Regions from separate parts of the Sphingobium sp. V4 genome, predicted to be linked through region 1. Evidence: riboswitches for the same ligand, from Rfam matches in the RefSeq annotation. Region 1 holds a riboswitch; each other region holds the start of a gene.

Evidence for each region. Region 1 has a riboswitch for cobalamin ahead of K3M67_RS17290 (HoxN/HupN/NixA family nickel/cobalt transporter). Riboswitches for the same ligand answer to the same signal wherever they lie in the genome.
Region 2: another riboswitch for cobalamin. It lies ahead of K3M67_RS07185 (DUF1636 domain-containing protein); the one in region 1 lies ahead of K3M67_RS17290 (HoxN/HupN/NixA family nickel/cobalt transporter).
Region 3: another riboswitch for cobalamin. It lies ahead of K3M67_RS07165 (TonB-dependent receptor plug domain-containing protein); the one in region 1 lies ahead of K3M67_RS17290 (HoxN/HupN/NixA family nickel/cobalt transporter).

The regions. Positions count from the first base shown of each region.
Region 1 is NZ_CP081002.1:347,959-355,772, forward strand. It holds gene cobN (cobaltochelatase subunit CobN) at 1-3,168, opposite strand, end outside; gene cobW (cobalamin biosynthesis protein CobW) at 3,178-4,215, opposite strand; cobalamin riboswitch at 4,405-4,625, opposite strand; gene K3M67_RS17290 (HoxN/HupN/NixA family nickel/cobalt transporter) at 4,661-5,707, opposite strand; cobalamin riboswitch at 5,863-6,106, opposite strand; gene K3M67_RS17295 (Gfo/Idh/MocA family oxidoreductase) at 6,247-7,185, opposite strand; gene K3M67_RS17300 (class III extradiol dioxygenase subunit beta) at 7,276-7,814, opposite strand, start outside.
Region 2 is NZ_CP081001.1:1,408,978-1,416,791, reverse strand. It holds gene K3M67_RS07220 (formylglycine-generating enzyme family protein) at 1-158, opposite strand, end outside; gene cobU (bifunctional adenosylcobinamide kinase/adenosylcobinamide-phosphate guanylyltransferase) at 296-808, opposite strand; gene cbiB (adenosylcobinamide-phosphate synthase CbiB) at 831-1,769, opposite strand; gene K3M67_RS07205 (threonine-phosphate decarboxylase) at 1,762-2,742, opposite strand; gene K3M67_RS07200 (adenosylcobinamide-GDP ribazoletransferase) at 2,739-3,458, opposite strand; gene K3M67_RS07195 (histidine phosphatase family protein) at 3,455-4,024, opposite strand; gene cobT (nicotinate-nucleotide--dimethylbenzimidazole phosphoribosyltransferase) at 4,021-5,037, opposite strand; gene K3M67_RS07185 (DUF1636 domain-containing protein) at 5,034-5,441, opposite strand; cobalamin riboswitch at 5,608-5,792, opposite strand; gene K3M67_RS07180 (ABC transporter ATP-binding protein) at 5,790-6,587, opposite strand; gene K3M67_RS07175 (FecCD family ABC transporter permease) at 6,581-7,555, opposite strand; gene K3M67_RS07170 (ABC transporter substrate-binding protein) at 7,627-7,814, shown strand, end outside.
Region 3 is NZ_CP081001.1:1,401,059-1,408,272, reverse strand. It holds gene K3M67_RS07165 (TonB-dependent receptor plug domain-containing protein) at 1-1,926, opposite strand; cobalamin riboswitch at 2,111-2,332, opposite strand; gene K3M67_RS07160 (TonB-dependent receptor plug domain-containing protein) at 2,687-4,690, shown strand; gene K3M67_RS07155 (acylphosphatase) at 4,815-5,096, opposite strand; gene K3M67_RS07150 (NYN domain-containing protein) at 5,096-5,869, opposite strand; gene K3M67_RS07145 (carbonic anhydrase) at 5,884-6,522, opposite strand; gene lipA (lipoyl synthase) at 6,532-7,214, shown strand, end outside.

The DNA of each region.
Region 1 (7,814 bases):
CGAAAAGCGCGCCCGCATCGCCGCCAGCGCCCCGGGATTGGTCTGTGCCAGGAAGGCACGCACCTCCTCCCGGCCAAGCGTGGCATCATGATAGAGGTCGAACAGATGATCGGGCACGCACCCGGCCAGATGGGCGAAGGCGCCCAGATGGTCGAGCGTGGCCGCCAGTTCCGCGCCCCCACGAAAGCCATGCCGCATCATGCCGTCGACCCAGCGGGGATTGGCCGCCCGCCCCCGCACGACCCGCGCGACCTCCTCGGTCAAGGCTCTTGTCTTTGGCCGCGCCGGATCGCGGGCGTCGAGATGATAGAGCGCCGCCTTGCCGCCCACCACGCTCTGGGCCGCAGCAAAGCCCGCCTCGTGCGCGGCATAATCGGCCGCCAGCAGCAGGTCGGTTTCCGGCAGGTCCTGCGCATGGACGAAGGCATCCGCCGCCGCGACGCGGGCGCGGAGCCCGGCCGCGTCCGTCACGCCGCCGTCCAGCGCATGGCGCGATGCGGCGAGCCATGCCTCCCCCGCCGCGCGCCGGGCCTCGACCGTATAGGTGTCGGCCGTTGCCCCCATGTCGAGACCATAATGTCCCGGCTCCGGCCCGTAGACACGCGGTGTCGGCGGCCTCCCGGCGAAGGGATTCCAGTCGGTCGGCTCGTCCCTGCCGCACAAGGCCCGCACCGCCTGTCCGAACAGGACCGGCAGCGTCGGGAAGGCGTCACGGAACAGTCCCGACACGCGCAACGTCACGTCGATCCGCGGCCGGTCCAGCATCGCGAGGGGCAGGATGTCGACCGCCGTCACCCGTTCGGACGCGAAGTCCCATACCGGCTCCGCGCCCAGCAGGTGGAGCGCCATGGCATATTCCTCCCCCGCCGTCCGCATCGTCGCCGATCCCCACAGGTCGACCACCAGCCCCCTGGGATAATCGCCCCGGTCCTGCAAATGGCGGCGGATCAGCTCCTCCGCCAGCCGCACGCCCTGCGCATGGGCGGCACGGGATGGCACCGCGCGCGGATCGACCATGAAGAGGTTGCGCCCGGTCGGCAGCACGTCGGACCGCCCCCGATGCGGCGAGCCTGAAGGGCCCGGCGCCACCCGCCGTCCGTCAAGCGCCGCGAGCAGGCCCGCGCGCTCGCCCTGCCCCTGCTCACCCCGACCAAAGACATGCAGCCCGTCGCCAAACTGCCCTTCCTTGATGTCGCAGACGAAGCGGTCGATCCGGCTGATCGCTTCGGCGGGCGACATGGCGTCATCTATGCCCAGCTCGGCCTCCAGCCCCCGGGTCCGCGCCTCGTCCCGGATGTCCGCCTGCAACCGCGTGCGCCGCGCCGGGTCCAGCCCATCGGCATTGGAAAATTCGTCGAGCAGCGTCTCGATCCGCCCCAGCCCGGCACCTTCCTGCGCCGGCGCGAGCGGCGGGGGCGCATGGCCGATCGTCACGGCGCCGATCCGTCGCTTCGCCTGCGCCGCTTCGCCCGGATCGTTCACGATGAACGGGTAGAGAACCGGCGTCGGCCCGACGAGCGCCTCCGGCCAGCAAACATCGGACAGCGCGACCGCCTTGCCCGGCAGCCATTCCAGCGTGCCGTGCGCGCCCATATGGACCAACGCGTCGACGCCCTCGGCGCGCAGCCACAGATAGAAGGCGACATAGGCATGGCGCGGGCAGCGTGTCAGGTCATGATAGCTGTCCGCCCGATCGGCGCTCCGCTCGCGCTCGGGCTGCAACGCCACGATCGCGGCGCCCCGGCGGACGGCGGCAAAGGCGAACATGCCGCCCTGCACGGCCGGGTCATCCTCCGGCGCACCCCAAGCTGCGTGGAGATCATCGCGCAGCGACCCCGGCAATGTCGCCAGCGCCGCGCAATAGTCGGCGAGCGGCCAGTGCAACCGCTTGATCTGGAGGTCGCCTACCAGATCGCCCGCCGCCGCGACGCCATAGCCCGCATCGGCAAGGTCGCTCAGCATGGCCTGCGCGGAGGCGATCGCATCCAGACCCACGGCATGGGCCATCTGGTGCACCTTGCCGGGGTAGGTCGACAGGATCAACGCCAGCTTCCGCACGCCCGCCGGGCGCTGGCGCAGGGTGATCCAGCCGGCCACCCGCTCTACGACCGCGGCGGTTCGCGCCGGGTCGGACCGATGCGCGCCGCGCGCAAACTCCAGCGCCGGGTCGCGCGCCTGCGCCTCCTTGAAGCTCACCACGCCCGCGAACAGCCGCCCGTCGACTTCGGGCAGCACGACATGCATGGCAAGGTCGGCGGGCGACAGGCCGCGCGGCGACTCCTGCCACGCCTGCCGCCCCGATGTCGCCAGCGCCAGCTGAAACACCGGCACGCCGGCGCCGTCGAGCGGGGTCGCGCCGTCCTCGCCCCGCGCCGAGAAGGCGGTGGCGTTGACGATCGCGGCGGGCGCAAGCGCCCGCACCCAGCGCGCGATCCAGCTGCGAATCTCGACCGGCTTCAGCGAAGGCGCGAACAGCCCGATCAGGTCGAAGCCGCGCTTGGCGAAGGTGTCTCGCAGCGCCTCGAACGGCTCCGTGTCGGCAGCGCTCAGGTAGGAGCGGTAGAAGATGAGGAGGACGCGCGGCCGAGTCAGACTCAAGGTAAGGGTCGCTGGACAGGTCACATTCCCATCCCAGGCCCCGACCGTCGGCAATGGCGGAACCGGGGCGACAGGGCCATCCAGCCCCGCTTCACGCGCCAGCAGTCCGAGCGCCGCCCCCGCCGCCGCCGGGCCGCCCTCGTCGCACAGCCGGGCCAATGTGCGCAGCCTCGTCACCGGCACGGTCGACGCGATGTCCAGCCGCGCATCGGGCCGCCCGTCGCCCGGCAACACCGCCAGCACGATCCCGCGCGTGCGCGCCAGCGCCTCCACCTGCTGCAATCCGTAGCTCCAGTAGGATGCGCCGCCGATCAGCCGGATCAGGATCGCCTTCGCGCCGCTCAGGGTCCGTTCGACATAGGTATCGACCGACAGGGGATGCGCCAGCGCGGCCAGATTGGCGAGCCGCAGGGTCGGCAATCGTCCCTGCGCCCGATGCCATCCCGCCGCGAAGGCGCCGAGGTCGCTGTCCGAAAAGGACAGCAGCACAAGATCGGCGGGCGCCTGCCCCAGATCCTGCGGGACAGCCGCTTCCTCGATCCCGTGAGTCTCGCGGAAGATGACGTGCATGGACGACGCTCAGTCCTGCAACACGGCCCGGATCGCGGCTTCGTCGATACGATCATGCTCGGCGATCACGACGAGCGCCGTTGCGCGTGCTTCGCCCGGCCGCCAGGGTCGGTCATAATGATGCCGAACCCGCGCGCCGACCGCCTGCACCAGCAGCCGCATCGGCTTGCCCGCAACGGCGGCATAGCCCTTCACCCGCAATATCCGCTGCGTCCGGGCCAACGCCTCGATCCGCGCGACCAGGTCGGCGGGATCGGCGATCTCGCCCAGAGTCATGACGACGCTGTCGAAATCCTCATGCTCATGATCCTCCTCGCCATCATGGTGCGAGGGTCGGCCCGCCAGGTCATCCTCGGCCGCCGCGCCCAGCCCCAGCAGCACCCGCGGGTCGATCACGCCGTCGACCAGTTCGATCACCGGCAGCGGCCGGGGCGTTTCCGCCGCAATGACCGCGCGGGCGGCGGCGACGCCGTCCGGCCCGGCCAGATCGACCTTGGTCAGCAGCACCATGTCGGCACAGGCCAGCTGATCCTCGAATACTTCGGACAGGGGCGTTTCATGATCGATGCCGGGATCGGCGCGCCGCTGGGCGTCCAGTGCCGCCAGGTCGGGAGCGAAGCGTCCGTCAGCCACCGCCTCCGCATCGGCAAGCGCGATCACGCCATCGACGGTGATGCGCGACCGGATCGCAGGCCAGTCGAATGCCTTGAGCAGGGGTTTGGGCAGCGCCAGTCCCGATGTTTCGATCAGGATATGGTCCGGACGCGGCTCCAGCGCCAGCAGCGCCTCCACCGTAGGGATGAAGTCGTCGGCCACGGTGCAGCAGATGCAGCCATTGGCCAGCTCGACGATATTCTCCGCCGGGCAATCGGGAATGGCGCAGCTTTTGAGGATGTCGCCATCGACGCCCAGCGTGCCGAATTCATTGACGACGACCGCCAGCCGCCGCCCGCCCGCATTGCGGATCAGATGGCTGATGAGCGTGGTCTTGCCCGCGCCCAGAAAGCCGGTGACGATCGTGACCGGCAGCTTGGCCAAATCGGCCATATCATTCTCCCGCGCGCCGGAACGACGACGGGCGGGGGCTTGCCGACGCCCTTCCTGGACGCCAGCCGGCGCGCGACGACGGGCGGGCGCGACCGCGCCCGGCATCCCGCACCGTGCAGCCCCAGCCGCACAGCTTCGTCGCTCAGACGGAAGAACCTACCGTGCCGCGGCCATCCCCTGGACCAGGGCAAGAGCGACCAGACGCCGGCAGGTCTCCTGGCTCGCGGGTCAAGGCTTGATGCACGCCTTCCCAGACCAGTGGGTCCAGTGGCCGCCCTCGACAAGAGGACATGTGCATCGCGCTCGCCGCTTACAGTTGCAGGGACAGCCGCGGAATTGAGGGGACAGGCCCCTCGCACCGCATTCCTATTTGAAGCCCCTCGCGGGGCACCGGCGCGATCTATGAGCCTGCCCTAGACCAAAATTCGGTCCAAGCCAATGGCGTTCAGCCCGCGACCCGCACCTCGATCTCGTCAAAGCGCTTCCAGCGGTAGATCCCGAAGCTGAGCGCCCAGCACAGGACGAACAGGCCGATGATGGCGAAGCCCAGGCTGTTGAAATGCTCGCCCAGGTCCGCGGCTATCCGCCAGGGCGCTCCGTCCAGTCCCAGCTTGTCGCCCACCAGCGCCATCGTCTCGATCCCGCCAATGACGATTGCGACCAAGGCCGAGATCAGGGTTATGGTGATGTTATAATAAAGTTTGCGGATCGGCTTGACGAAGGCCCATTCATAGGCGCCCAGCATCACCACGCCATCAGCCGTGTCGACCAGCGCCATGCCCGCCGCGAACAGCGCCGGCAGCACCAAGACCGTGCCGATCGCCACGCCATCCGCCGCCTGGCTCGCCGACAGGCCGAGGATCGCGACTTCCGTGGCCGTGTCGAACCCCAGCCCGAAGAGGAAGCCGAGCGGCGCCATGTGCCAGCTGCGGCGGACCAGCCGAAACATCGGGCGGAACAGGCGGGACAGCAGGCCGCGATTGCCCAGCAGCAGGTCCAGATCCTCCTCCACATAGGCGCCGCCGGCTCGGACATGGGCGAAGCTCTTCCATACCGACCGCAGGATCATCAGGTTCATCACCGCGATGGTGAACAGGAACAGCGCCGACACGCTGGTCGCGACCACGCCCCCGATCTCGCGGAAACTCTCGAAGCGCGACAGGGCGCTGGCGGTGAGAGCGATGGTGACGGAGGCGACGGCGATGATCGCGGAATGGCCGATCGCGAACCAGAAACCCACGGTAATGGGCCGCTGCCCGTCCTGCATCAGCTTGCGCGTCACATTGTCGATCGCCGCGATATGATCGGCATCGACCGCATGGCGCAGGCCCAGTCCCCAGGCCAGCAGCGCCGTCCCCAGCATCAGCGGCTGGGCATGAAACTGGGCGATGGCCCAGAGCCAGACGGCGACATTGGCCGCGACCAGCGCGCCCATCAGCCCGGTGACGCGATGCCGCAGGCGCGGCGCGGAAGATATTTCGGGATGGACCATGGCAGAACAGACACTCCGGCGTCGCGCGACATGACAGGGGCCGCGCGCTCCGCCGGACGCCATCCGGCGCAGACGCGCGTCATCAATGCGGCCCCCGCCGCTTCTTCGTCGCTCAGACGGAGCATACCGTGCCACGGCCATCCCCTGGACCAGGCAAGAGCGACCAGACGCCGGCAGGTCTCCTGGCTCGCGGGTCATAGCGATGCTGCATGGCCTTCCCAGGCCTCGCATGATTTAGCGTCCGGCCCAGTGGCTGCTTTCCCTGTTTCAGAAAAGCCTATGCAACATGCTCACCGCTCACAGTTGCAGGGACAGCCGCGGAATCGAAGGAGCCAGCCCTTCTCACCGCATTCCCATTTTCAGCCCCTTCGCAAGGGCACCGGCGCGATCAACGACCGGCGGATCGTCTCCACCGGCCGGGCTGAGGCATAGCTTGGGCGCATCGCGTTGCCAAGCTGCATCGATAGCAGGCGCAACACAAAAAGGGCGCAGCGGTCACCCGCCACGCCCTTCCTTGCGACCCCGAAGGGATTTCAAGCTCAGCCGAGCTGCTGTTCCAGCTCGCCCAGCACGCGATAGCAATCGAACACCTTGGCGACGCTCGAATTGGGATCGCGGCCTTCGCGGATGGCGCTGATGAATTCGCGGTCCTGCAATTCGATGCCGTTCATCGATACCGCGACCTTCGACACGTCGATCGGCTCTTCCTTGCCGTTCACCAGATCGTCGTAACGGGCGATATAGGTGTCGGTGTCGCCGATATAGCGGAAGAAGGTGCCGAGCGGACCGTCATTGTTGAACGACAGCGACAGGGTGCAGATCGCACCCGTCTCGCTCTTCAGCTGGATCGACATGTCCATGGCGATGCCAAGGTCCGGGTGGATCGGTCCCTGCATGGCGTGCGCCGACACGATCTTGCCCGCCTGATAGGCGAACAGGTCGACCGTGTGCGCCGCATGGTGCCACAGCAGATGGTCGGTCCAACTGCGCGGTTCGCCCTTCGCATTGATATTCTTGCGACGGAAGAAATAGGTCTGCACGTCCATCTGCTGGACGTTGAACTCGCCCGCCTTGATGCGGTTGTGGACGAACTGGTGCGACGGGTTGAAGCGGCGGGTGTGGCCGACCATGCAGACAAGGCCGGTTTCCTGCTGCTTGGCCAGCACCGCCTGTGCATCCTTCCAGCTGTCGGCCAGCGGAATCTCGACCTCGACATGCTTGCCCGCATCCATGCACGCGATCGCCTGGGCCGCGTGCATTTGCGTCGGCGTGCAGAGGATCACCGCGTCGACGTCATCGCGCGCCAGCGTTTCGTTCAGGTCGGTCGTCACATGGCCGATGCCATATTTCTCCGCGACCTTCTTCGTCGCGTCCAGTTCGCGGCCGATGATCGACGTGACGGTCACGCCGTCGATATTCTTGAGGCCATCAAGATGCTTTTCGCCAAAGGCGCCGGCACCAGCCAGGGCTATACGCATGGGAAACTACTCCATTATTGGCCCCTCCCCTTCAGGGGAGGGTTGGGGGTGGGGGGAGTGAGGCATATGCCGCACTCTCCCGCCTGATCCTCACTCCGCCGCGATCGCCGCCACGCCGCTGCCGGTCATGTCCAGCCCTTCGCCATTATCCGGGCGTAGCACCAGGTGGCCGATCGCGGTATTGGAACAGGGCACATGATAATGGCGGTGCAGTGCACGGGTCTTCTTGCCCAGCGCCCCGCGCATGATGAGCCACATCACCATCTCGATGCCTTCGCTGCCCGTCTCGCGCAGATATTCGATATGTGGAATCCGGCGCAGATGATCGCTCTCGCCGATCAGCCCGTCCAGGAACATATTGTCCCATTCCTTGTTGATGAGCCCCGCGCGCGCGCCCTGCAACTGGTGGCTCATGCCCCCCGTGCCCCAGATCTGGACGTTCAGATCCTCGGGGAAGCTCTCGACCGCCTTGCGGATCGCCTCGCCCAGCGCCCAGCAACGGTTGCCTGACGGCGGCGGATAGGTGACGACATTGACCGCCAGCGGCACGACCCTGCAGGGCCAGGCATCGGGCTTGCCGAACATCATGGAAAGCGGCACCGTCAGGCCATGATCGACATCCATCTCGT
Region 2 (7,814 bases), on a different replicon from region 1:
TCCCGGTTGGTGACGGGCGCCTCGTCTATCCAGAAGCCGTCGACCTGGACCCGCCGGGCGGGCGCTTCCTCCGGATAGAAGCGGTCCGAGCCCATCAGGAAGGTTCCACCAGGCACGAAGCGCATGTCCTGCGTGCGTGCGACTGCGATCTCAGTCATGTCGGCTGTTCGGAAGATGGGCCGGCAAAGGCATGACGCGATATGTTCCAACGGACGGTGCAGGCTGCATTGTAGCGATGGAAGGCGGAGCGCCGCAATGGCCCGATCGGCAGATATTCTACTGGCGGCGCACGGATTTATTTCAGACGGAGCGGCAGCCCTGCTGCGACCAGCAGGACTTCATCGGCAATCGCCGCCACCCGCTGGTTCAACCGACCGGCATCGTCGCGAAACCGGCGGGCAAGCACATTGTCGGGGACGATCCCGAACCCGACCTCATTTGCGACGAGGATGATGTGACCGGAGAAGTCACCGATGGCCCGCGTCAACCGATCGCACGCGGCAGGAATGTCGGCATCCATCAGCAAGAGGTTGGACAACCACAGGGTCAGGCAGTCGACCAGTACGACATGGTCCCGGCCGTCGAGCGCCTGGATCGCTTCGGGGAGAGCGACGGAAGCATCGATCGTCCTCCAGCGCTGGTCGCGATCGGCCTGATGCCGGGCGATGCGGTCGCGCATTTCATCATCATGGGCCTGGGCGGTCGCGACGAATGTCAGGCGTCCTTCAAGCGACTCGGCGCGGTGTTGGGCATGGCGGCTCTTGCCGGATCTGGCGCCACCCAGCACGAAAAGGCGATGTCCGTCCATGCAAAGCTCCTTTTGGGCAGGGTCATGACAACCACGCGACGACAGCGGCGATCAGCCACAGCAGAATGCAGGCGCGGCGGTAAATGGCGAGCGCACGTCCGACATCGCCGGCGATCGCATCCAGTCCCTCGTCCCCGATCCATGGCTTGGCATGGACATGACCGTCATAGGATACGGGGCCGGCAAGGCGGACACGAAGCGCCCCCGCCATGGCCGCTTCGGGCCACCCGGCGTTGGGGGACGCATGGTTACGCGCGTCGCGCAACAATATACGCCAGCCGCCCCCGCCCGCAACGCAGAGCAGCAGGCCGGACAGTCGCGCCGGGATGATATTGAGCAGATCATCCGTCCTGGCTGCGGCCCAGCCGAAAGCGCGCCAGCGTTGCTCATAATGACCGATCAGGCTGTCCGCGGTGTTGATGGCCTTATAGACCCAGATGCCGGGCAGCCCCAGGACCAACAGCCAGAAGAGCGGAGCCACGACCCCGTCGCAAAAGCTTTCGGCGAGGCTTTCGATGGCGGCCCGTGCGACCCCGCATTCTTCAAGGGCCGCCGTGTCGCGGCCGACAATGGCGCTTACGGCGATGCGGGCGGCCGGCAGATCGCCGGTTTCCAACGCGATGGCTACCGGGCGGACATGATCGAACAGGCTGCGCTGGGCCAGTCCCGGCCAAGCGAACAGGGCAAGAGCCGTCCAGGCAAGACCTCCCGGAACCTGGGCTGCGAGGCGAGCCAGCATCCAGGCCAGGCCGCCGCTGCTCAGTACGAGCATCAGGACCGTGACAATACCCAGCGCCCGGCGCACGGCGAATGATCGCTCCGGCCGGTTCCAGCGCGTCTCGCATCCATCGATCAGGCGCGCGAAGCATCCGACCGGATGGCCTATGCGGCGATAGAGCGAATGGGGCCAGCCGAGCGCGGCGTCCAGCATCAGTGCGCCCAGCGCGACCGGATCAGCCATGCGCCATGACCCGCTCAAGACGGTCAAGCGCCGCCTGGTCGGGCGGCAGTCCGATCCGCAACCAGCGACGGTCGGGCTCATAGGGCCGCGTCAGGATCGCCGCGCGGGCCAGCCGGTCGAACAGTTGAGGCGCCTCGTCCGTCTCGATGAGCCGGAACAGCGGGCAGCGACCGATCGGCTGATGCCCGCATCGCACAAGCACGGCGTCAAGCCGCGCGGCTTCGTGGTCCAACCGCTCGCGGGTTGCCGCGATCCACGGTCGATCGCGATAGGCGGCGGTCCCGATCGCGATCGCCGCCGTGGAAAGTGGCCAGGCGCCCAACTGCTCCCGCAACGGCGCCAGCACTTGCGAGGGGCCGATCACGAAGCCAAGGCGCACGCCGGCCAGCCCGAAAAATTTGCCGAAGGAGCGGAAGACGAGCAGCCTTCGCGTTTCGCTCACCAAAGATGCAACGCTGATCGCCGGATCGCTGTCCGCAAAGGCTTCGTCGACCAGCAGCCAGCCGTGATGCGCGCGCGCCTCCAGCAATGCGCGCATTTGCTCCCGGTCCAGCCACCGACCGTCGGGATTGTTGGGATTGGCGAGGATCAGCGTTTCCGATGAGCCGCCCGTGGCGATCCATTCGATCGCTCTGGAGCCTACGATCATTTCGCCATGGGTGCGATAGCTGGGAGCGACATGGCGGGCCGGGCCGCCGATCAGGCACCCCGCCAGTCGCAACCCCGTTTCGGTTCCCGGTACGGCGCAGACATGCTGCGGGTCGACACCGAAATGGACAGCTGCTGCGGTTTCGAGTTGTCGCAAACTGTCGGGTTCGGGCAGGCGCCGCCAGTCGATGGAGAGTCCCGCCGTGCCGGGCCAGGCTTTCGGATTAATGCCGGTCGACAGGTCGATCCACGGTTCCGCGCCCGCCCCGAAATGGCGTTTCGCCGCCTCCAGCGCGCCGCCATGCCAGGTCCAGATGTCCGTCATGCCGCCTGAACCCACAGCAAGGCAGACAGGAGCAGCAGGCTTTCCGCCACCTCGATGCCCGCGCCATGCCCGTCACCCGAAATGCCGCCGATGCGGCGACGGAGCCACATGGCCCAGAGCGGCAGGATCAGGGGCGTCGCGAGCAGCGGGGGAGAGGCCAGTGCAATGACGGCGAGGGCCGCGGTCCATATCGCAAGATCGCGCACACGAACCGCGTTGCGGAACTGCGCCGCCAGCCCATCATGAAGTTGCGGCAGGGCGCGGGACCAGAAGAGGGGACCGATACGCGCGGCAAATGGGATGACCGCGATCATGGAGAAAGCCTGCGTCTCGATGAGCAGGCGGAGCAGGATCAGCTTGGCGATCAGTTGCAGGACGATGGTCACGACCGCGAAGCTGCCCACATGGGGGTCGGCAAGGACCGCGATCAGCCGCGCGCGGTCCTTGTGCGCTGCGCCGGCGGCATCGGCTATGTCGCCCAGCCCATCGAGATGAAGCCCACCCGTTATCCGAACCCACAGGGTCAATGCGCCGAGGGCGCCGAGCCACGGATCGATCAGCGCGCCACCCCAGGCAGCGACCGCGATCATCGCGCCGATGATCAAGCCGACCGCCGGAAACCAGCGGATCGAGGCAGCGAAATCCCCGCCGTCCGCGGTGACGCGGGGCATCGGCAGGCGGGTCAGGAACTGGATGGCGAGGATCAGCCCCTTCATGCGCGCAACCCCTTGATCCGGGCGGCGCGGGGCGTGCCCGGCCAGACGTCCAGCGAAAGCAGCGCACCATAAGGCAGGTCGAATGCCCACAGCTGCGGCAGGGGGATGCCGCAGAGGATGTGAAGCGCGGCACGCATCGCGCCACCATGGGTCACGACCAGCGTGGGGCAGGGCGCGAGGTCCGCAATGGCCGCGCCGATGCGGTCGACCAAGGCCGCCCAGCGCTCGCCTTCGGGCGGGGGGTGCAGGTCGGGATCGTTCCAGAAGCGCCCGATCGCGTCAGGATCAATGGCGCTGGCCGGCAAACCGTCCCATGCGCCAAAGTCCAGTTCGCGCCAGCGGGGATCGCTCTCCACCGGCAGGTGCCGGCCATCGCCGATCGCGCTGGCGGTCAGGCTGCATCGTTGCAGGTCGGACGTGGCCAGTCGCTCGACATCGAGATCCGCCACCTGCCGCACGCAGGCGCTGATGCCCTCCGTCGTGGGCGCGTCGTCGCTCCACCCCAGCATCAGACCGGGATGCAGCGGTGCGCCATGGCGCAGCAGGTGCAGCGGAAAGCTGTTCATGTCGATCCGGAGACGGCGGCTTGCGCGAAAGTCGCCATCTGATCATGCGCGGCCAAGGCAGCGCGGACGACGGCAGCGGCGACCGCTGCCCCGCTACCTTCCCCCAGACGCATCCCCAGCGACAGCAGCGGCGCAAGGTCGAGCTGTTCGAGCAATCGGGCATGACCTGGCTCGGCCGAACAATGGCCAGCAAGACAATGCGCCGTGATCGCGGGACGTTCGACGGCGAGCGGCGCGATCGCAGAGCAGCAGATGAAACCGTCGAGCAGCACCGGCACCGAGAGCTGGCGCGCGCGCAGCACCGCGCCCGCGATGGCCGCGATTTCCCGGCCGCCTACGAGGCGCAATGTCTCGAAGGCGGAGCGGGGCGCCGAGGCGTGGCGTGCGATCGCGCGGTCTATGACGTCGATCTTGCGGCTGATGCCCGCGTCATCGACGCCCGTGCCCGGACCGACCCAGGTTTCCGCTGCGGAGCCGAAGCTGCGCGCACAAATGGCAGCGGCGGACGTAGAGTTGCCGATGCCCATCTCCCCGAGGACGAGGAGGTCCAGGCCTTCTTCGACCACCGCCGCTCCGGCATTCAGCGCGTCGAGACATTCCGCGGCCGTCATGGCAGCCACCGCCGAGAAATCGGCGGTGGGCCGGTCCAGGTCGAGAGCGACGACCTTGAGGTCCAGCCCGGCCGCGCCCGACAATGCGTTGATGGCCGCGCCGCCCGCGCGGAAGTTGGCGACCATCTGCGCCGTGACGCCGGTCGGGAAGGCGCTGACGCCGTGGACAGTGACGCCATGATTGCCCGCAAAGACGGCCGCGCGCGCCCGGTCCATTCGGGGGCGTTCCCGGCGCTGCCAGCCCGCCAGGAAGATAGCGACGTCCTCCAGGCGACCGAGCGAGCCAGCCGGCTTGGTCAATTGCGCCTGCCGCGCGCGGGCGGCCGCCTCCGCCACCCAATCCGGCGCAGGCAAGTCGGACAGCGCGGCTTCGAAGGCGGCGATCGAGCCATAGCTGGTCATTCGGCGACAAATCCCGGTGGCGGCGTGCGCGTGATGAAATGACCTTTGACGCCCTGGGGCCAGTGTGAAAAGGGCACGCGGCCATGTTCGCTCGCCGCATAATGGACGGCATAGTCGAGGATGGCGCGGGCGGACTCTTCGCCCGGCTCGAAACGGCCCAGCACATAGCCGACCTTGTCCGGCGCGCGCAGGTGGACGGTGCAGAAATCCTGGCAGGCGAAGAGGCACGGCATTTCCTGCACGGCGATGCCATCATAGCGCGGATCGCTGGCCTTCACGCGTTTCAGGGCGGCGGCCAGTCGCGCGCCACCGCGCGCGCCGTCCTGATCTTCCCGCGCGTCGCGACTGTGACGGCAAGTGTTGCACGCCACCACGGCCGGTCCCGTATCGACCGGCTTCAGCACTGGACATCTCGCTCAACAAATATCGGCACGGCTACCCCCCATCGACAATGCCGCCCGAACCGGCCGATGCGATTGCCCTGGCGCGCACGACATCGACCGCGCTTCGCGCGGCTTCCCTGTCGTCGCTCGGGTTGACCCCCGTCCGCCCGGCTCACCCTGTCCGCGCGAAAGACGACGGCGACAGGCAGGTCTCCTGGCTTGCGGGTCAGCGCCGGTCGGCCGCCTTCTCGGGACATTCGTCCCAATGGCATATGGCCGATGGCTCGCCGCGTACAGTTGCAGGGGCAGCCGGGTTTGTCCCGTTCCCATCTTCGTCCCCGTCTCCGGGGAACCTGTCGCGACGCCGCGTTACATCGATTTCGATGGCGCGGTCAACGGGCTGCGCGCCAGCGGCGTGACCGTTGGCCAGGCTCCGCCCAGATGCACCTCCGCCTCGATCCCATAGACATCGCGAAGATGGCCGTTGGTAAGGACATCCGCAGGCGTGCCGTCGGCGACCAGCCTTCCCTGATCGATCAGCAGGAGCCGGTCGCAATAGCGAGCCGCCATGGTCAGGTCATGAAGGACGGCGATGACGAGCGCGCCGTCATGCGCTTGTGCGCGGAGCAGGTCCATGACGTCGATCTGGTGGCCGGGGTCCAGGCTGGCGAGCGGTTCGTCGGCGATCAGGGTGGGCGCTTCGACCGCCAGCGCCCTTGCCAGCAGTACACGTGCGCGTTCGCCGCCGGACAATTCGGTCGCGACTCGCTGCCGCAGGTCCAGCACATCGGCCCGCGTCATGGCCCGCTCGATGGCGGCGGCATCGTGCGGGCCGATCCGCGACATGGGTCCGAGATGGGGCAGGCGACCGAGGCCGACCAGGCGCTCGACCGTCAGAGGCCAGTGCAGCGTCTGGCCCTGGGGAAGATAGGCGATCCGCCGGGCGAGGTCATCGCGGCGCATGGCGGCCACATCTGAGCTGTCGATCAGGACGCGCCCCTGCGCGGGTACCAGCGCCAGCATGGCCCGCGCGAGGGTGGATTTGCCGGCGCCGTTGGGACCGACGATCCCTACCAGCGCCCCGGCGCCGAAGGTTGCCGAAACGCCGCTCAGCACCTGGCGGCGGCCCAGTGCGACGCAGACCCGGTCCAGTTCGAGCATCACCATAGCCGCCGCTCGCGCATCAGGTGGAGGAGGAAGATCGGGATGCCGAGAAATGCTGTCACCACGCCCAGCTTCAACTCGTTCGCCGTGTCGATCAACCGCACCGCCATGTCTGCGAGGGTCAGCAATGCCGCGCCGCCCAGCGCCGAGGGCAGCAGGATCGCCGAAGGGCTGCGGTCCGTCAGCGGGCGCAGCAGATGCGGCACGATGAGGCCGATGAAACCGATCGCGCCCGACACGGCTACTGCGCCGCCCACGCCGATGGCCGTGCCCAGCATCAGCCGCAACCGCGTGCGGCGAAGGTCGACGCCCAGCGCCTGCGCGCCATCCTCGCCAAGGGTGAGTGCATCGAGCGATCGTGCATTCCACAGCAATAACGCCAGGCCGGCGACGATGCAGGGCAGGGCGATCCAGAGATGGTCGAACGACCGATTTTCCAGGCTACCCATCAGCCAGGTCATGATCTCCATGGCGGCGAAGGGATTGGGTGACAGGTTCAGCGCCAGGGCAATCCCGGCCTGCGCCACGGTCGCCACGGCGATCCCGGCCAGGATCAGCGTCAATGGACTTTCCGACCGACCGGCCAGCAGGAACAGCAGCAGCAGCGAGAGACAGGCGCCGCCAATCGACAGAAGCGGCAGCATCACCGGATGGATGTTTGCAAGGCCGTAATAGATCGCGGCGACCGCGCCCAGCGCCGCGGCGCTCGATGTGCCGAGCACCGACGGTTCGGCCAGAGGATTGCGCAGATAGCCCTGCATCGCGGCGCCAGCCAGCCCCAGCATAGCGCCGACGGCAAGGGCAATCAGCGTCCGGGGCAGGCGCAGTTGGAACAGGATCACGCGTGTAGCATGATCCGCCCCGCCGAAGAGCGCCGCCCAGATCCGCGCGATCGGAATGTCGACCGGGCCGAGCAGCAGCGAGCCAATGGTCGCAGCGGCCGCCACGGCCGCCAACCCGGCAAGGAGCATGGCGCGATTGTGCGTCGTCTCTGTCATCTTATCGCCTTGCCACGCATGAAGGTGCGATTATGGGAAGACGCATGTCGCGCAAGGTCTTTCTTCTCTTCGCCTGCCTGTGTGCCGCCATGGCAGGTTCCGGGCTGTTGGCCACCGCCTTCCGCGCCGCGCCCAGCGCAACCCGGCCGCCGCAGCGGATCGTGTCGCTCAACCTGTGTGCCGATCAACTGGTGCTGGCGCTGGCCGATCGGCGACAGATCGCGGGATTGAC
Region 3 (7,214 bases), on a different replicon from region 1:
TCAGAAGGTCAGCCGCACGCCGCCATAGGCAGCGCGACCGGCGGTCGCGAAGCTGAACACTTCCTCATATTGCTCGTCCGCCAGGTTCTCGATCCGGCCGAACAGCGCCACATTGCGGGACACCCGGTAGTCGAGGCTGAGGTTTACCAGCACATATTCCCGCATCGACACGGTCACGGGGACATAGCTGGGATCGGTATAGGCGGTGTCGGTCGTCCTGCCGTTATAGCGGATCGTCAGCGTGGTCGCGAAGCGCTGGTCGGCACTCGTCACCGTGGTGTTGACGCTCGCGACATGCCTCGGCCGGCGGATTTCGCGGACGCCATCCTCCTTCGCCTTCAGCCAGGTATAGGCCAGGTCGAAGCGCAGTTGCGGCAGGGGCTGGGCGCTGACGAACGCTTCGATGCCATGCTGCTTGCTCTTCGTGTCGCGGTTGGCGGGCGTCGCGACATAGGCCGGTGCGGGATAGGAGGTATAGATTTCATTGTTCAGCGTGGAATCGAACCAGGTCGCACTGATCGTCGCCCAGCCACCGACGCTCTGCTCCAATCCCGCCTCCCAGCCTTCTGACTTTTCCGGCTTCAGGTTCGGGTTGCCGATATAGGTGCCGTCCATATAGCCATAAAGTTCGTAATAGCCCGGGTTCTTGACGCCTGTACCATAGGCGGCGCGGATGCGCGTGCCCGTGGGCAGCAGATAGCTGCCCTGGACCCGCCAGGTCGTGGTGTCGTCGAACCGGTCATTTTCGTCATAGCGCACCGAACCGCCGAGCGAGAGGCCGCCCGCCGTCAGTTCATACTGGCCGACCACGCCCAGATTGTCGGTATGCCGCTTGCCCATGAAAGCGAAGCTCGACAGGTTGCGGAAGCTTTCCCGCTCCACATCGACAGCGCCGGTAATACGGTGCGTGACCGCCTCGGTGCCCAGTGTCAGGCTGGAGGTGAGGGAGCCTTTATAGCGCCGTCCCTTGTCGCCATAGTCGAAACCATAGGAGGCATAGCCCTTGCGCGTAGTGTCCGCGAACTGGCCCGACAAGGTGCTGATCCAACGACCGTCCAGTCCCGTGATCTGCGCCGAAAGCAAGCCATAGAGCGCTTCGTTACGATACCGCACGCCGGGGCTGTCGACGGTGTAGCCGAAGAGCGGGCTGGACGGATCGAATTCGCTGTTGTTGGTGTCCGCCTTGGTCAGGCTGTAGCGTACCACGCCGGTCAGCTTGATATTGTCGGTCGGCGTCCAGTTCAGCTTTCCGCTCGTGCCCAGGCTTTGCGAGCCGATGTCCCTGCTGCCGCCGCGCGCGGTAGGATAGCCGTCCGTGTCGTAATAGGACGCGGACAGCGCATAATCGAGGGCGTCGCCGGCGCCCGCGACGCGTGCCGCGCCGCTGACGGTGCCAAAGGAGCCGCCCTCGATCCGACCCCTGATGCCCGGCGCTTCGCGGCCCGACAGGGTGATGTAGTTGATCACGCCGCCGATCGCATCGGAGCCGTAGAGTGAGGATTGCTGGCCCCGCAATATCTCGATCCGGGCGGCCGGATCGGCGATCAGCGTGCCGAAGTCATATTCGCCATAATAGGGATCGGCCGCCTCGATGCCGTCGATCAACACCAGTACATGGTTGGATTCGCTGCCGCGCAGGCGAACCTGAGTCTGGCCACCGACCCCGCCGATGCGGCTGACGGCGATGCCGGGTACGTCGCGCAGCACGTCGGACACGATCCGCGTCTGCCGCGCTTCCAGCGTGGCATTGTCGATCACCGTGACGGACGCGCCCAACTGGCTCGCCTTCACGCCCTCGCCGGAGCGTGACGCGGTGACGATGATCGCGTCGCCGGGCAGGGCGCTGGCTTCGCCGTCGGGCGCTTGCGCCAGCGCGGGCGCCGCCGCCGTTATGGCAATCAGGGAAATGGTCGTGACAAATTTCATGGAGGCCCCCTCCGAACACCGGCAACGAAGGCGGGGCCTGCCGATGCGCAGCGTGCGATCGACCGGCGCAGGACCGGCGAGCCGGCGTCATGCGCCCGCATACCCTGCGCCGAAGCGGCCCGCGCCGCTTGGTCGTCGCTCGACGGACATTCTCCGTGCCCCGGCCTTTCCCTGGACCTGGGACAATGAGCGACCCACGCCGGCAGGTCTCCTGGCTCACGGGTCGTCGCGCGATGCACACCTTCCCAGGTTTCCCCAGTGGCCGTCCCGGATCGTTCCGGAACCCGTGCATCGCGCTCACCGCTTACAGTTGCAGGGACAGCCCTGGATTTGCCGACCTCTGAACGAAGCCGCCTCACCATGTTCCCATTCAAGCCCCGAGGGGCACCGGCGCGATCATGTGGGGCGCATCTGCTCCCCACGCGCCTGCCCATAGCGCCGGGCGCCATTTTCGCAAACGGCTTTCGCGTTGGGGGGCTGGAAGCCCAGCTATGGACCCCGGGAAACATGTAAGGCGAATGGCGCCATATGCTGGACATTCCACGGGCCAGATCCTGACGCGAAAATATCCAGTGCTTTTTCGGGCTATGGGACGCATTGGGCCGTAGCGAACTTCTCATGCGGCATTTCGCCGGTTTCAGTCCGCAAGGCGTCGAGCGTCATAAGCCCGCCATCTCCGGAGAGGGATATCGCAAGCGGCCCCTTTCCGTTTGCAAAAACGGTGAAAAACCACAAAGGGGGCCAAATCGAGGGGAGCGCCATGAAGAAGCCGTGTCTGTCCATCCTGTTGTTGGCTGTCCCGACTGTCGCTTGGGCCGAAGCGCCGGGGGATGCGCCGTCCATCGTCGTGACCGGCGCGGGGCTTGACCTGCCGCCGGGCACGCCGGCCTATGGATCGGTGGTGATCGAGCGGCAGCGGCTGCTGGACAGCGCATCCGGGCGGATCGAGACGGTGCTGGGCGATGTCGCCGGCTTCCAGCAGTTCCGCCGGTCGGACAGCCGATCCTCCAACCCGTCCAATCAGGGCGCGACGCTGCGCGCGCTGGGCGGCAATGCGTCGAGCCGCACGCTGATGCTGCTCGACGGGGTGCCGATCGCCGATCCCTTCTTCGGCTATATCCCCTTCAGCGCGCTTGTTCCTGAACGGCTGTCGGTGGTGCGCGTCACCCGCGGAGGCGGCATCGGCGCCTTCGGAGCGGGCGCGGTCGCCGGCACGATCGAGATGGCGAGCGCGACCCGCGACCAGTTGCCCGATGTCGCCGCCAGCGCCTTCTACGGCAGCCGCGATTCGACCGAATTGTCGGCGACCGTGACGCCCGACCTGGACAGCGGCTATGTCTCCCTGTCGGGCCGCTGGGACCGGGGCGATGGTTTCCAGACAACGCCAAAGAGCCAGCGCAACGCCGCGACCATGCCGGCCGCCTATGATGGCTGGTCGACCAATCTGCGCGCCGTCGCGCCGATCGGCGCCACGTCAGAACTGCAATTCCGCGCAACCCTGTTCGAGGATAAGCGCACGCTGCGCTTTGTCGGCGCGGACAGCATGAGCCAAGGGCAGGATGCCAGCATCCGTTATATTTCGCGGGGGCCGTGGCAGGTCGATGCGCTGGCCTATATCCAAACGCGCAACTTCTCCAACATCGTCATTTCGTCCTCCAGCTTCCGCAAGTCGCTCGACCAGCGCAACACGCCATCCACCGGCCTTGGCGGCAAGATCGAACTGCGGCCGCCGGTGGGCGCCGACCATGTGCTGCGAATCGGCGCGGATACGCGCTTTGCGACCGGCGACATGTACGAGGACGCCTATAACGCCAATATCGCCAGCAATCCGCGCACCTTCCTGCGCCATGCCGGTGGCGATCAGCGGACGACCGGCCTGTTCGTCGAGGACGACTGGAGCATCGGAAAACTGGTGCTGACCGGCGGCGCGCGGGCGGATCGCTGGACGATCCGCAACGGCTTCTACCGGCAGGTGAGCGCCACGACCGGCGCGGCGACTGGCGGGGACTTTGCCGACCGGTCCAACTGGGAAGTGTCGGGACGGGTGGGCGCGCTCTACAAGGCCAGCGACGCACTGGCGTTACGGGCGGCGGCCTATAGCGGGTTCCGCCTGCCGACGCTGAATGAACTTTATCGCCCCTTCGTCGTCTTTCCGATCACGACACGGGCCAACGATGCGCTGGTGCCGGAAAAGCTGAAGGGGGCGGAAGCCGGGATCGACCTGACCCCGGCCGAGGGGATCAGCCTGTCGGCGACCGCTTTCTACAATCGGCTGGACGACGCCATCGCCAATGTGACGATCGACAGCATCACCCGCCAGCGGCGGAATGTCGAACGGATCGTCGCCAAGGGGATCGAACTGACGGCGGCGGCGGCCCTGGGCGATGTCCGCCTGTCGGCCTCCTACGCCTATAGCCACAGCACGGTCCATGCGCCCGGCGCGGCCTTTGACGGCTTCACGCCGGCGCAAAGTCCGCGCCATGCCACCAGCGCGACGCTGGCCTGGGCGCCGCAGCAGGGGCCGTCACTGTCGGCGACCCTGCGCTATGTCGCGGATCAATATGAGGATGATCTGCAAAGCGACGTCCTGCCCGACGCCTTGACCATGGATGCGGTCGCGCGTCTGCCAATCGGCCATGGCGTGAGCTTAGTGGCGCGTGGCGAAAATCTGTTCGACGAGGAGATCGTGACCCGCAATGCGGGCGGATCGATCGACCTCGGCACGCCGCGCACGCTCTGGATCGGCCTGAGCTTCAGCCGCTGACCCAGTGCGGCAACAGCGCCGAACTCGCATTTCCCCTCCCGCGCCGGCCTTCGTGAAGGCGGCGCCTGGCGACGTCATCCGGTTCAAGCCCGGATGAGGTGCCCCCGCGCGGCGACGGTCAGGTTCAGGTCGTCGCCCGCTTGTCAAACGCATGGAACGGTTCGACCGGCGCATCCGTGGCATCGATCCGCGCGACCTGCGCTGCGGGCGGACCATCCTGCGCCAGGGCGATGAAGCGGTCGATCCGGTCCGCCTCGCCCTGAACCAGCGCCTCGACGCAGCCGTCGATTCGATTGCGGACCCAGCCCACCAGCCCCAGCCCGCGCGCCGTCTCGACCGTCCAGGCGCGGTACCAGACGCCCTGGACCCGGCCGTGGATCATCAGGCGGCGGGCGACAAGCGGCATCAGTGCAGCCGCTTGATCCAGGTCTGTCCGCCCTCGCGCACCTCGACGATGAAATTGGGGATGGCGCGGACCAGATCCGACAGGCGTTTATAGCCATAGTTGCGCGCGTCGAAGCTGGACCGGTTGCCGGCCAGCTGGCCGACGCTGCCCAGCGCGGCGAAGCCCTTTTCGTCGCGCTTCACTGCGTCATAGGCGTCGATGAGCAGTTTCACCACCTCGGGATCGACGGGCTTGGCCTTGCTGTCTTCGGTTTCGGCCGCCACGGCCTTGGCAGGCGCGGCCTTGGCCGTGCGCTTCGCGGCCGGCTTCGCCACCGGCACCTCGGCCGCCTCCAGCGCGGCGACGTCGATGAAACGGGTGCAGGCGCGGCGGAAGCCCTCCGGCGTATTGGCATTGCCGAAGCCATAGACGGGAATGCCGTTCTGGCGCAGGCGCGTGACGAGCGGGGTGAAGTCGCTGTCGCTGGACATGAGGCCGAAACCGTCGACGCGCCCGCTGGCCAGCAGGTCCATCGCATCGATGGTCATCTTCATGTCGGTGGCGTTCTTGCCCCTGGTGAGGTCGAACTGCTGCTGCGGCTCAATCGCCTGAGTGATGGACAGCGCCGCCCAGGCCTTCAGCGTCGCCTTGCTCCAATTGCCATAGGCACGGCGGATGTTGACGGTGCCAAGCTCCGCCAGCACGGTCATGACCGAGTCGAAATGCGCCGCCGACGCGTTGTCCGCATCGATCAGGAGGGCGATATTGCCCCGGCCTTCCAGCGGTGTCGCCATCGGTGCTGACCCCTTCAGGCAGGCGAGAAGGCGCCGCTTTCCTCATCCAGGACGTGCAGTTGCCCGTCCGAAATGGCGAAGAAGCTGCCGACCAGTTTCAGTTCGCCCTTGCGTTCCTTCGACCGGACGCAGGGAAAGGTGCGCAGGTTGGCGAGGCTGACCTTGACCGCCTCCAGTTCCATCGCGCGCTCCACGTCGCGGTCGCGCTGCTCGCCATAGCGGCCCACCACCGTCTCGCGCGCGCCATCCAGCAATTCGATCCAGTTGTGGATGAAGCCGCCTTCGCCCGGAGGCGCATCCTTCAGGTCATGGCTGAGCGCCGCCTTGCAACCGCCGCATTTGCCATGGCCCATCACGACGATCTCGCCGACCTTGAGCACTTGCACGGCAAATTCCAGCGCCGCCGACACGCCATGATGGCCCGGATTGGTCTCGAAGGGCGGCACCAGCGCGGCGACATTGCGCACGACGAAAATCTGGCCGGGACTGGTGTCGAAAATCTGCGCGGGATCGACCCGGCTGTCGGAACAGGCGATCACCATCACCTTCGGGCTTTGCCCCTCGTTCAGTTCGTCCCATCGCTCTCGCTGCTGGCTCCAGCCGGTGTCGCGGAAGCGGTGATAGCCCTGGAGCATGTCGGCAAAGTCGGTCATGGCCGCGTGATGTGCCGCACAAATAGGGGGCTGGCAAGAGCGGCCGCGCATCGCTATCTGGGGCGCATGACCGACATCGCCCCCATTCCCGGCATCGCCAAGCCGGAACGCGCCCGCAAGCCCGACTGGATTCGCGTCAAGGCTCCGACCAGCCCCGCCTATCATGAGACGCGCAAGCTGATGCGCGACAAGGGGCTGAACACGGTCTGCGAGGAGGCGGCCTGCCCCAATATCGGCGAATGCTGGACCAAGAAGCACGCCACGGTGATGATCCTGGGCGATGTCTGCACCCGCGCCTGCGCCTTCTGCAATGTCAAGACCGGGATGCCCCGCAAGGTCGATGTCAACGAACCGCAGAATCTGGCCGACGCCTGTGCAGAAATGGGGCTGGAGCATATCGTCATCACCTCGGTCGACCGTGACGACCTGCCCGACGGCGGCGCCGCGCAGTTCGTCAAGGTGATCGAGGCGCTGCGCCGGACGACCCCGGACACAACGATCGAGATCCTGACCCCGGACTTCCGCAACAAGCATGAGCGCGCCGTCGAGATGATCGTCGCCGCCCGGCCCGACGTGTACAACCACAATCTCGAAACGGTGCCGCGCCTCTATCCCACCATCCGTCCCGGCGCCCGCTATTATGCATCGCTGCGCCTGCTGGAGTCGGTGAAGAAGCTCGATCCGTCGATCTT